One region of the Brevundimonas sp. SL130 genome, then DNA from elsewhere that is predicted to be linked to it. Evidence: predicted binding sites of a transcription regulator. Region 1 holds the regulator's gene; the other holds the start of a gene.
What was found. The regulator HrcA, encoded in region 1, represses chaperone genes, less so after heat shock. The targets are predictions, from matches to a motif close to GTTAGCANTCNNNNNNNNNGANTGCTAAC.
Positions count from the first base shown of each region.

Region 2: groES (co-chaperone GroES) is a predicted target of HrcA. The motif match lies at 2,487-2,515, and genes of this name have one in related genera.

Region 1 is NZ_CP113064.1:160,241-164,351, reverse strand. Features, by position in the region: gene OU998_RS00780 (S8 family peptidase) at 1-395, shown strand, start outside; gene grpE (nucleotide exchange factor GrpE) at 636-1,214, opposite strand; gene hrcA (heat-inducible transcriptional repressor HrcA) at 1,268-2,326, opposite strand; gene rph (ribonuclease PH) at 2,427-3,152, shown strand; gene OU998_RS00760 (DUF6065 family protein) at 3,176-3,943, opposite strand; gene OU998_RS00755 (prolyl-tRNA synthetase associated domain-containing protein) at 3,982-4,111, shown strand, end outside.
Region 2 is NZ_CP113064.1:268,027-272,137, forward strand. Features, by position in the region: gene OU998_RS01270 (DUF1826 domain-containing protein) at 1-496, opposite strand, end outside; gene zigA (zinc metallochaperone GTPase ZigA) at 593-1,813, shown strand; gene OU998_RS01280 (hypothetical protein) at 1,857-2,285, opposite strand; gene groES (co-chaperone GroES) at 2,588-2,875, shown strand; gene groL (chaperonin GroEL) at 2,994-4,111, shown strand, end outside.

The DNA of each region.
Region 1 (4,111 bases):
CCGGCCTGGGCGCGACCGAGAGCGAGGGGCGGTTCCTGTCCACCGACCAGGCGGCGATCAGCTCCAACTGGCGGCTGGGCCTGCTGACCGGCTGCGTCGTCCTGTGCGACCGGATCAGCTTCACCGTGTCACAGCCGCTGCGGATCGAGCGCGGGACCTTCTCGGCCTGGCTGGCCGATGTCCCGGTCGAGTATTTCGACCCCCTGACCTATTCGCGCCGCAGCTTCTCGGCCACGCCCAGCGGTCGTCAGATCGACTTCATCCTGGGCGGCGAGCGTCGCATGTGGGACGGCTCAAGCCTGTCGGTCCAGGCCGTCGCCAGCCGCGAACCCCGCCATGTCGCCGACGCGGCGCCCGAGTTCGCCCTGATCGGCGGGTGGCGGCGTCAGTTCTGAGGGGGGTGTTGGTGAGTAGTGCTAGTGAGCAAGGGGTGAGCGGTGCGTACAGGCACCGCAACTCACTTCTCGCTCACCTCTTGCTCATTCTTCACTTCGGCGGGGGGCGGCGTCAGTCCTGAGGTGAACGGGGTGAAAAGTGCTAGTGAGCGAGGGGTGAGCGGCGTGCACAAACACCGCAGCTCACCCCTCGCTCACGGCTTGCTCACTAATCACTAATCACTCCTCACGTCCAGACGATCAGGCCTTGCCGTCGAAGGCGTGGGTCTCGGGCTCCGGCGCCGCGCCATAGGGATTGGCGGCCTGCGCGCCCGACCCCTTGGCCGCGACCACGACCATGGCTGGGCGGATGGTGCGGCCGAACAGTTCGAAGCCGGACTGCATGGTCTGGAGCACGGCGCCGCCCGGAACCGAGTCCGACAGCTGTTCGATCATGGCCTGGTGCAGGTGGGGATTGAAGGCCTCGCCGGCCTCGGGGGCGACGCGCTTCAGCCCATTGGTCTCGAACGCCTGCAACAGGGCCTTCTGGGTCATTTCCAGGCCGGTCACCAGGGCGACGGTCGGGCCGTCGGTCTCCTTGGGCGCGGCCATCAGGGCGCGTTCCAGATTGTCGGCCACGCCCAGCAGGTCCTTGGCGAAGCGCTGGATGGCGAAGGCGCGGGCGTCGTTCTGCTGCGTCTCGGCGCGCCGCTTCAGGTTCTCCATCTCGGCGGCGACGCGCAGGGCGCGGTCCTTCCACTCGTCACGCTCGGCGATGACGGCGTCCAGCGGCGCCAGATCATCTGACGGCTGGGCGTCCAGGCCGTGTTCGGCGTTCATTTCCGCCATGTCGGCGTCCAGTTCATTGAAATCGTCGTTATGGGGCGTGTCGCTCACTTGTCGTTCCCGTCCAGCATCCGGCCCAGCACCCGGGCGGTATAGTCCACCAACGGAATGACACGGGCGTAGTTCAACCTAGCGGGGCCTATCACGCCGATGGCGCCCAGAACCCGCTGTCGGCCGCTCATATAGGGCGCCGCGATCACGGCGGAACCCGAAAGTGAAAACAACCGCGTTTCGGCGCCGATGAAAATTCGCACGCCTTGCGCCGCATCGACCCCGTCCAGCAGGCCGATCAGCTGTTCCTTCTGCTCCAGATCGTCGAACAGGACCCGCACCCGCTCCAGATCCGCCAGCCCCTCGCCGTCCTGCAACAGGTTGGCGCGGCCCCGCACGATCAGGGCGCGCTCGCGGTCCGGCCCGCCGGACCAGGCGGCGAACCCGTCCTCGACCAGGCGGGCGGCGGTCTGGTCCAGTTCGCGCCGCGCGATCTCCAGCTCCTGGGTCATTTCGCGCTTGGCGTCGGCGAAAGGCCGGCCGCGCAGGCGGGCGTTGAGGAAGTTGGAGGCCTCGACCAGGGTCGAGGGCGTGACCCCGGCCGCCAGGGTCATGATCCGGTTCTCCACCGTGCCGTCGTCGGCGACGATGACCGCCAGGGCCTGATCCCCGCCCAGGGCGACGAATTCGACATGTTTGACGCCGGATTCGCGCACCGGGCTGGAGACCACGCCCGCGCCGCCCGCCAGGCCCGACAACAGGTTCGACGCCTCGTCCAGGGCGGATTCGAAATTCCGCCCCCGCCCGGCCAGCCGCCCGTCGATCTCGCGCCGCTCCTCCTTCGTCAGGTCGCCGATCTCCAGCAGGCCGTCGACGAACAGGCGCAGGCCCGCATGGGTCGGGATCCGCCCCGACGACGTATGGGGCGAGGCCAGCAGCCCGGCCAGGGTCAGGTCCTGCATCGTATTGCGGATCGAGGCCGGCGACAGGGCGATCCCGCCCAGCGACAGGGTGCGCGACCCGACCGGCTCGCCCGTCTCCAGATAGGATTCGACGATCCGCCGGAAGATGTCGCGCGCGCGCGCGTCCAGGCCGGCCAGCCCGGCGAAAGCCATGCTTTGGGACTGGGCGCCGTCGAACGGCGGGGTTTTGGGGGCATACAGGCTCACGGTTTCAGGATAAGCAGCGCCGCCTCAGCTTCCAAGGACTCATCTCATGCGCCATTCGCAACGCACCGACGACCAGCTGCGTCCCGTGACCATCGAGACCGGCGTCAACCGCTATGCCGAGGGCTCGTGCCTGATCACCTTCGGCCATACGAAGGTTCTGGTGACGGCCTCGGTCGAGGAGAGCATCCCCGGCTGGATGCGCGGCAAGGGCCAGGGCTGGGTCACGGCCGAATACGGCATGCTGCCCCGCGCCACCCACACCCGCGGCCGGCGCGAGGCCGCCGCCGGCAAACAGACGGGCCGGACGCAGGAAATTCAGCGCCTGATCGGCCGCAGCCTGCGCGCCGTCGTCGATCTGAAGGCCCTGGGCGAGCGTCAGGTGGTGCTGGACTGCGACGTCATCCAGGCCGACGGCGGCACCCGCACCGCCTCCATCACCGGCGCCTGGGTCGCCATGGCCTCGGCCCTCAACTATCTGCGTGACGAAGGCGTGCTGAAGTCCGACCCGATCCTGGACCAGGTGGCGGCGGTGTCGTGCGGCGTCTGCGACGGCGTGCCGGTGCTGGACCTGGACTATGAAGAGGATTCCGAGGCCGAAGCCGATTCCAACTTCGTCCTGACCGGCGCGGGCCAGATCGTCGAGGTCCAGGCCACCGGCGAGAAGCGCGGCTTCTCCCGCGCCGAGTTCGACCGCCTCTTCTCCCTGGCCGAGATCGGCTGCACCGAACTGTTCGCCCTGCAAAAGGCGGCGCTGGAGGCAGTGCGCCGCTAAGGGCGCCAACCTCCGCACCCGCGTCAGCCGACGCGGGGCGACTTCAGGCGGCGCTTGTTCGAATGGGTGGGCGGCGCCGCCCCCAGGTCCTCGGGCACCTCGCCCTTGAAGTAGTAGCGCTGCCAGGCCTCCTTGGCCGCGTCCGGATCGCCGCCGGCCAGCCGCTGGTTGAAATCGGTGCGGGCGCGGTTCCAAGCCTCGAACTGGCCCTTCATCACCGGGTTGGACTCCAGGGTGCGGATCACCGGCTGGAACTGTTCGACCTTCTTGTGCTCAATCAGATTGATGAAGCAGAAGGGCTCGCCCTTCTCGAACGTAATCCGGCCCGGCCGGGTGAAGATCCAGTTCATCGTGAAGGGGAAGGGCAGCCAGTCGGTCTCGATCAGGCCGACCAGGGGCTGGATCCCGTCCTTCAGGTGATTGGGCGACCCCGAACACATCATCCCCCAGCCCGGCGGCGTGCGGAACAGATACTGCGGGTGCATGGTCAGCACCCCGCGCGAAAAGTGCGAGGTGACGAAATGGGCCAGGTCGTGCTGGGGCCGGTCGGGCGTGATGACGATGTCTTCCTGACGCGGCCCGCCGTTCCACTCGGCCGAGAAGCCGAACGGGCACAGAATCTCCCACCCGGTGGTGTTGGCCATGTTCAGCGGCAGGCAGCGATAGGGGTGGCGGCTGATGAAGGCGTCCATCCAGTTGCGCGACTGGCGGCCGGGCACCAGATCCGGCGGCCGGGCCGTCATCGGATAGCATTCCAGTTCCAGCGGGCGCGTCTGCACGGTATCGACCATGGAACCGTTCCTAACGCCGCAAACGCGACTGCTCAACCATGACGCCAGACTCCGTCCATGCCCCCGCCTTCGACCGTGACGCCCTGACCGCCTGGCTGACCGAGAACGACGTGGCCCACACGACCCACGACCACCCGGCCGTCTTCCGCGTCGAGGAAGGCCTGGACC
Region 2 (4,111 bases), 110 kb from region 1:
CCTCCGGAAACTCCGGCCAGGCCTCCCAGCCCGGCGCCGTGCCCTTCATGACGGCGACATCGCCGGGGTGAAGGGTGCGCACCCGGCGGCGCGTGCTGATGTTGCGCCCGTCCAGATCCTCGCCGATCTCGCCGGCGAAGGCCCATTCCGGCCCCGGCCCCTCATAGGCGACGATCAGGCGCACCGGGACCGCGTCCTGGTGAAAGCGCGGGCAGGCGCGCCGGGTCACGGTCTCGCACCGCGCGCGCCAAGTCTCGCATCCGCTGATCGCCGCCACGATCTCCGCCAATCTCTCGATATCCTGGAGAAACCACTCGGGCGCCGGACCGGATGGGGCGATCCAGCGCCCGTCGCATTCGGCGGTGAAGTCGGCCGGGGGCGGGGCGTCGGGCGGCATGGGGCTGGGCCGCGACCAGATCGCCATCCGCACCTGCGGCTCGAACAGGGTGGTGAAGACCGTGGGCGCCTGCCCCTGGACGACTGCGCCGACCGCCATGGAAAACCTTGCTGACTGTGCGTGTTATACTATAACGTAACTCTCATAGTCGCCCGGCTGTGGTCAAGCTCGGCGCAGCATCCGTGGAGCGCCTTCGTGTCCGAGTTCAAGAAACTGCCCGTCACCGTCCTGTCCGGCTTCCTCGGGGCCGGCAAGACGACCCTGCTCAATCACATTCTGTCGAACCGCGACGGTCTGCGGGTGGCGGTGATCGTCAACGACATGAGCGAGGTGAACATCGACGCCGCCCTGGTGCGGGACGGCGGCGGGGCGGACCTGTCGCGGACCGAGGAACGGCTGGTGGAGATGTCCAACGGCTGTATCTGCTGCACCCTGCGCGAGGATCTGTTGATCGAGGTCGGCAAGCTGGCGCGCGAGGGTCGGTTCGACTGCCTGCTGATCGAATCCACCGGGATCTCCGAACCCATGCCGGTCGCCGCCACCTTCGACTTCCGCGACGAGGAGGGTTTCAGCCTGTCGGACCTGGCCCGGATCGACACCATGGTCACGGTGGTGGACGCCTTCAACTTCCACCGCGACTACCCCTCCACCGACAGCCTGAAGGCGCGCGGTGAACACCTGGGCGAGGATGACGAACGCACGGTCGCCAATCTGCTGATCGACCAGATCGAGTTCGCCGACGTCATCGTGCTGAACAAGTGCGACCTGCTGGAGGCGGCCCAGTTGGGAACGCTGAAGGCGATGATGACCCAGTTCAACCCGCGCGCCCGGATCCTTGAGGCGGTGCGGGGCGTCGTCGCCCTGGATCAGGTGATCGGCACGGGCCTGTTCGAGATGGAACGGGCCGAACAGGCGGCGGGCTGGTCCCAGGCCCTGCGTGGCGAGGTCACGCCCGAGACCGAGGAATATGGGGTCTCAACCTTCGTCTATCGGGCGCGCAAGCCGTTCCACCCCCGGCGTCTCTACGATCTTTTGAACCGCGAATGGCCCGGCGTCTGGCGCTCCAAGGGCTTCTTCTGGCTGGCCAGCCGGATGGACTATGTCGGGTCCTGGAGCCAGGCGGGGGCGGTGACGGAACATGAGTGGGGCGGTCTGTGGTGGGCCTCGGCCCCGCGCGAGCGCTGGCCTGACGACAATCTCGAATGGCTGAAGGCGATCGAGGCGGTCTGGCGTCAGCCCTACGGCGACCGCCGCCAGGAGATCGTCCTGATCGGCAAGGATATGAACCGCGACCTGCTGACCTCGATGTTCGACGCCGCCCTGCTGACCCGGTTCGAGATGGAGCGCGGGCCCAAGGGTTGGGCCAGGCTCGAGGATCCCTTCCCGCACTGGGGCCCCCGCCAGGACGCGGCGTAAAAAAGGGGCGTCCCGCAGGACGCCCCTTCTTCATCCCATCCGCCTACCAGCGGCGGTCGTAGCGGTAGTCGCGCCGATCATCCCGGCGGTCATAACGCTGGTCCCGACGATAGTCGCGATAGTCGCGGCGCTGCTCGTAACGGGAATCCCGGCTGTTGATGCCGTGATCGCGTTCCCAGTGGCCCTGGTTCCGGTAGCACTGGCCGCCGCGATAATATTCGCAGCCCGAGCCGCGGTTGGACGCCACGGCGCCGAGCGCCGCGCCGGCCAGGGCGCCGCCGGCGATATAGCTGCCGTCGCCATTGCCATAGAGGGCGCCGGCCAGGCCGCCCACTGCGGCGCCGATCAAGGCGTTGCGGGCGGTGTCGTCGCGGTCGGGATCTCGCGACTGGGCCGAGGCCGGGGCGGCCATCAGGGTCATGGCTACGACCGGGGCGGCGACGGCGGCGGCGATCTTCAGCATCTTGGACATGGTCGTCTCCTTTTATTTTCGGGCCGGGTTTCGCCTGTCCGGGTGTGGACGGGCTCCAGCGTTGAGACGGTTCTGCCAGCCCCAGCTTGAACAGGCCCGGAGCCGGCTGTTCATTTGGGGTTCACCTGTCGCGGAAGTTTCGCACGCCCGATGGGCGGGTCGCCTTGACGCTGGCCTTGGCTCTGACTAACTCCCGCTCGCGTTAGCACTCTCTCTGGTCGGCTGCTAAAACGGCGATCTGGAGAAGGCTGGCCCACCGTTTTCAAGTCACCCCTGTTCAGGGGAACACAAGGAGAGAACCGATGGCGTTTCGTCCGCTCGGCGACCGCGTGCTGGTTAAGCGCGTTGAAGAAGAATCCAAGACCAAGGGCGGGATCATCATCCCCGACACCGCCAAGGAAAAGCCGCAGGAAGGCGAAGTCGTCTCCGTCGGCCCCGGCGTCCGTGACGAATCCGGCAAGGTCAACGCCCTGGAACTGAAGGCCGGCGACCGCATCCTGTTCGGCAAGTGGTCGGGCACGGAAGTGAAGATCGACGGCGACGACCTGATCATCATGAAAGAGTCGGACGTCCTGGGCGTCCTGAGCTGAGCTGGATCGGGTGACAAGTGAGCCAAGTGCTAGTGAGCGGACCCCGCCGCTAGCCATTGCTCCTTACCGCTCACCCCTTGCTCACTAGCACCATTCACTCATTCAAGGAGCTGCCCGCATGGCCGCTAAAATCGTACAGTTCAACACCGACGCGCGCGACAAGATGCTGCGCGGCGTCAACGTGCTCGCCAACGCCGTCAAGGTGACGCTCGGTCCCAAGGGCCGCAACGTCGTGATCCAAAAGTCCTTCGGCGCCCCGCGCTCGACCAAGGACGGCGTGTCGGTCGCCAAAGAGATCGAGCTGGAAGACGCCTTCGAGAACATGGGCGCCCAGATGATCCGCGAAGTCGCTTCGAAGACGAACGACAAGGCGGGTGACGGCACCACCACCGCAACCGTCCTGGCGCAATCGATCGTGCAGGAAGGCCTCAAGGCCGTCGCCGCCGGCATGAACCCGATGGATCTGAAGCGCGGCATCGACAAGGCCGTCACCGCTGTCCTCGCCGACATCAAGGCCTCGGCCAAGAAGGTCGAGAACAACTCCGAGATCGCCCAGGTCGGCACCATCTCGGCCAACGGCGACGCTGAAGTCGGCGAAATGATCGCCAAGGCCATGGCCAAGGTCGGCAACGAAGGCGTCATCACGGTTGAAGAAGCCAAGACCGCCGAGACCGAGCTGGACGTCGTCGAAGGCATGCAGTTCGACCGCGGCTACCTGAGCCCTTACTTCATCACCAACGCCGACAAGATGGAGGTTCAACTCGAAGAGCCTCTGATCCTGTTGTTCGAGAAGAAGCTGTCGTCGCTGCAGGCCATGCTGCCGATCCTGGAAGCCGTCGTGCAATCGGGCCGTCCGCTGGTGATCATCGCCGAGGACATCGAAGGCGAGGCCCTGGCCACCCTGGTGGTCAACAAGCTGCGGGGCGGCCTGCGCGTCGCCGCCGTCAAGGCTCCGGGCTTCGGCGATCGCCGCAAGGCCATGCTGGAAGACATCGCCATCCTGACCGGCGGCCAGGTCATCTCGGAAGACCTGGGCATCAAGCTTGAGAACGTCACGATCGACATGCTCGGCAAGGCCAAGAAGGTCACGATCACCAAGGACGACACCACCATCGTGGACGGCGTTGGCGGCAAGGAAGAGATCGAGGCCCGCATCGGCCAGATCAAGCGCCAGATCGAGGACACCACCTCGGACTACGACAAGGAAAAGCTGCAGGAACGTCTGGCCAAGCTGGC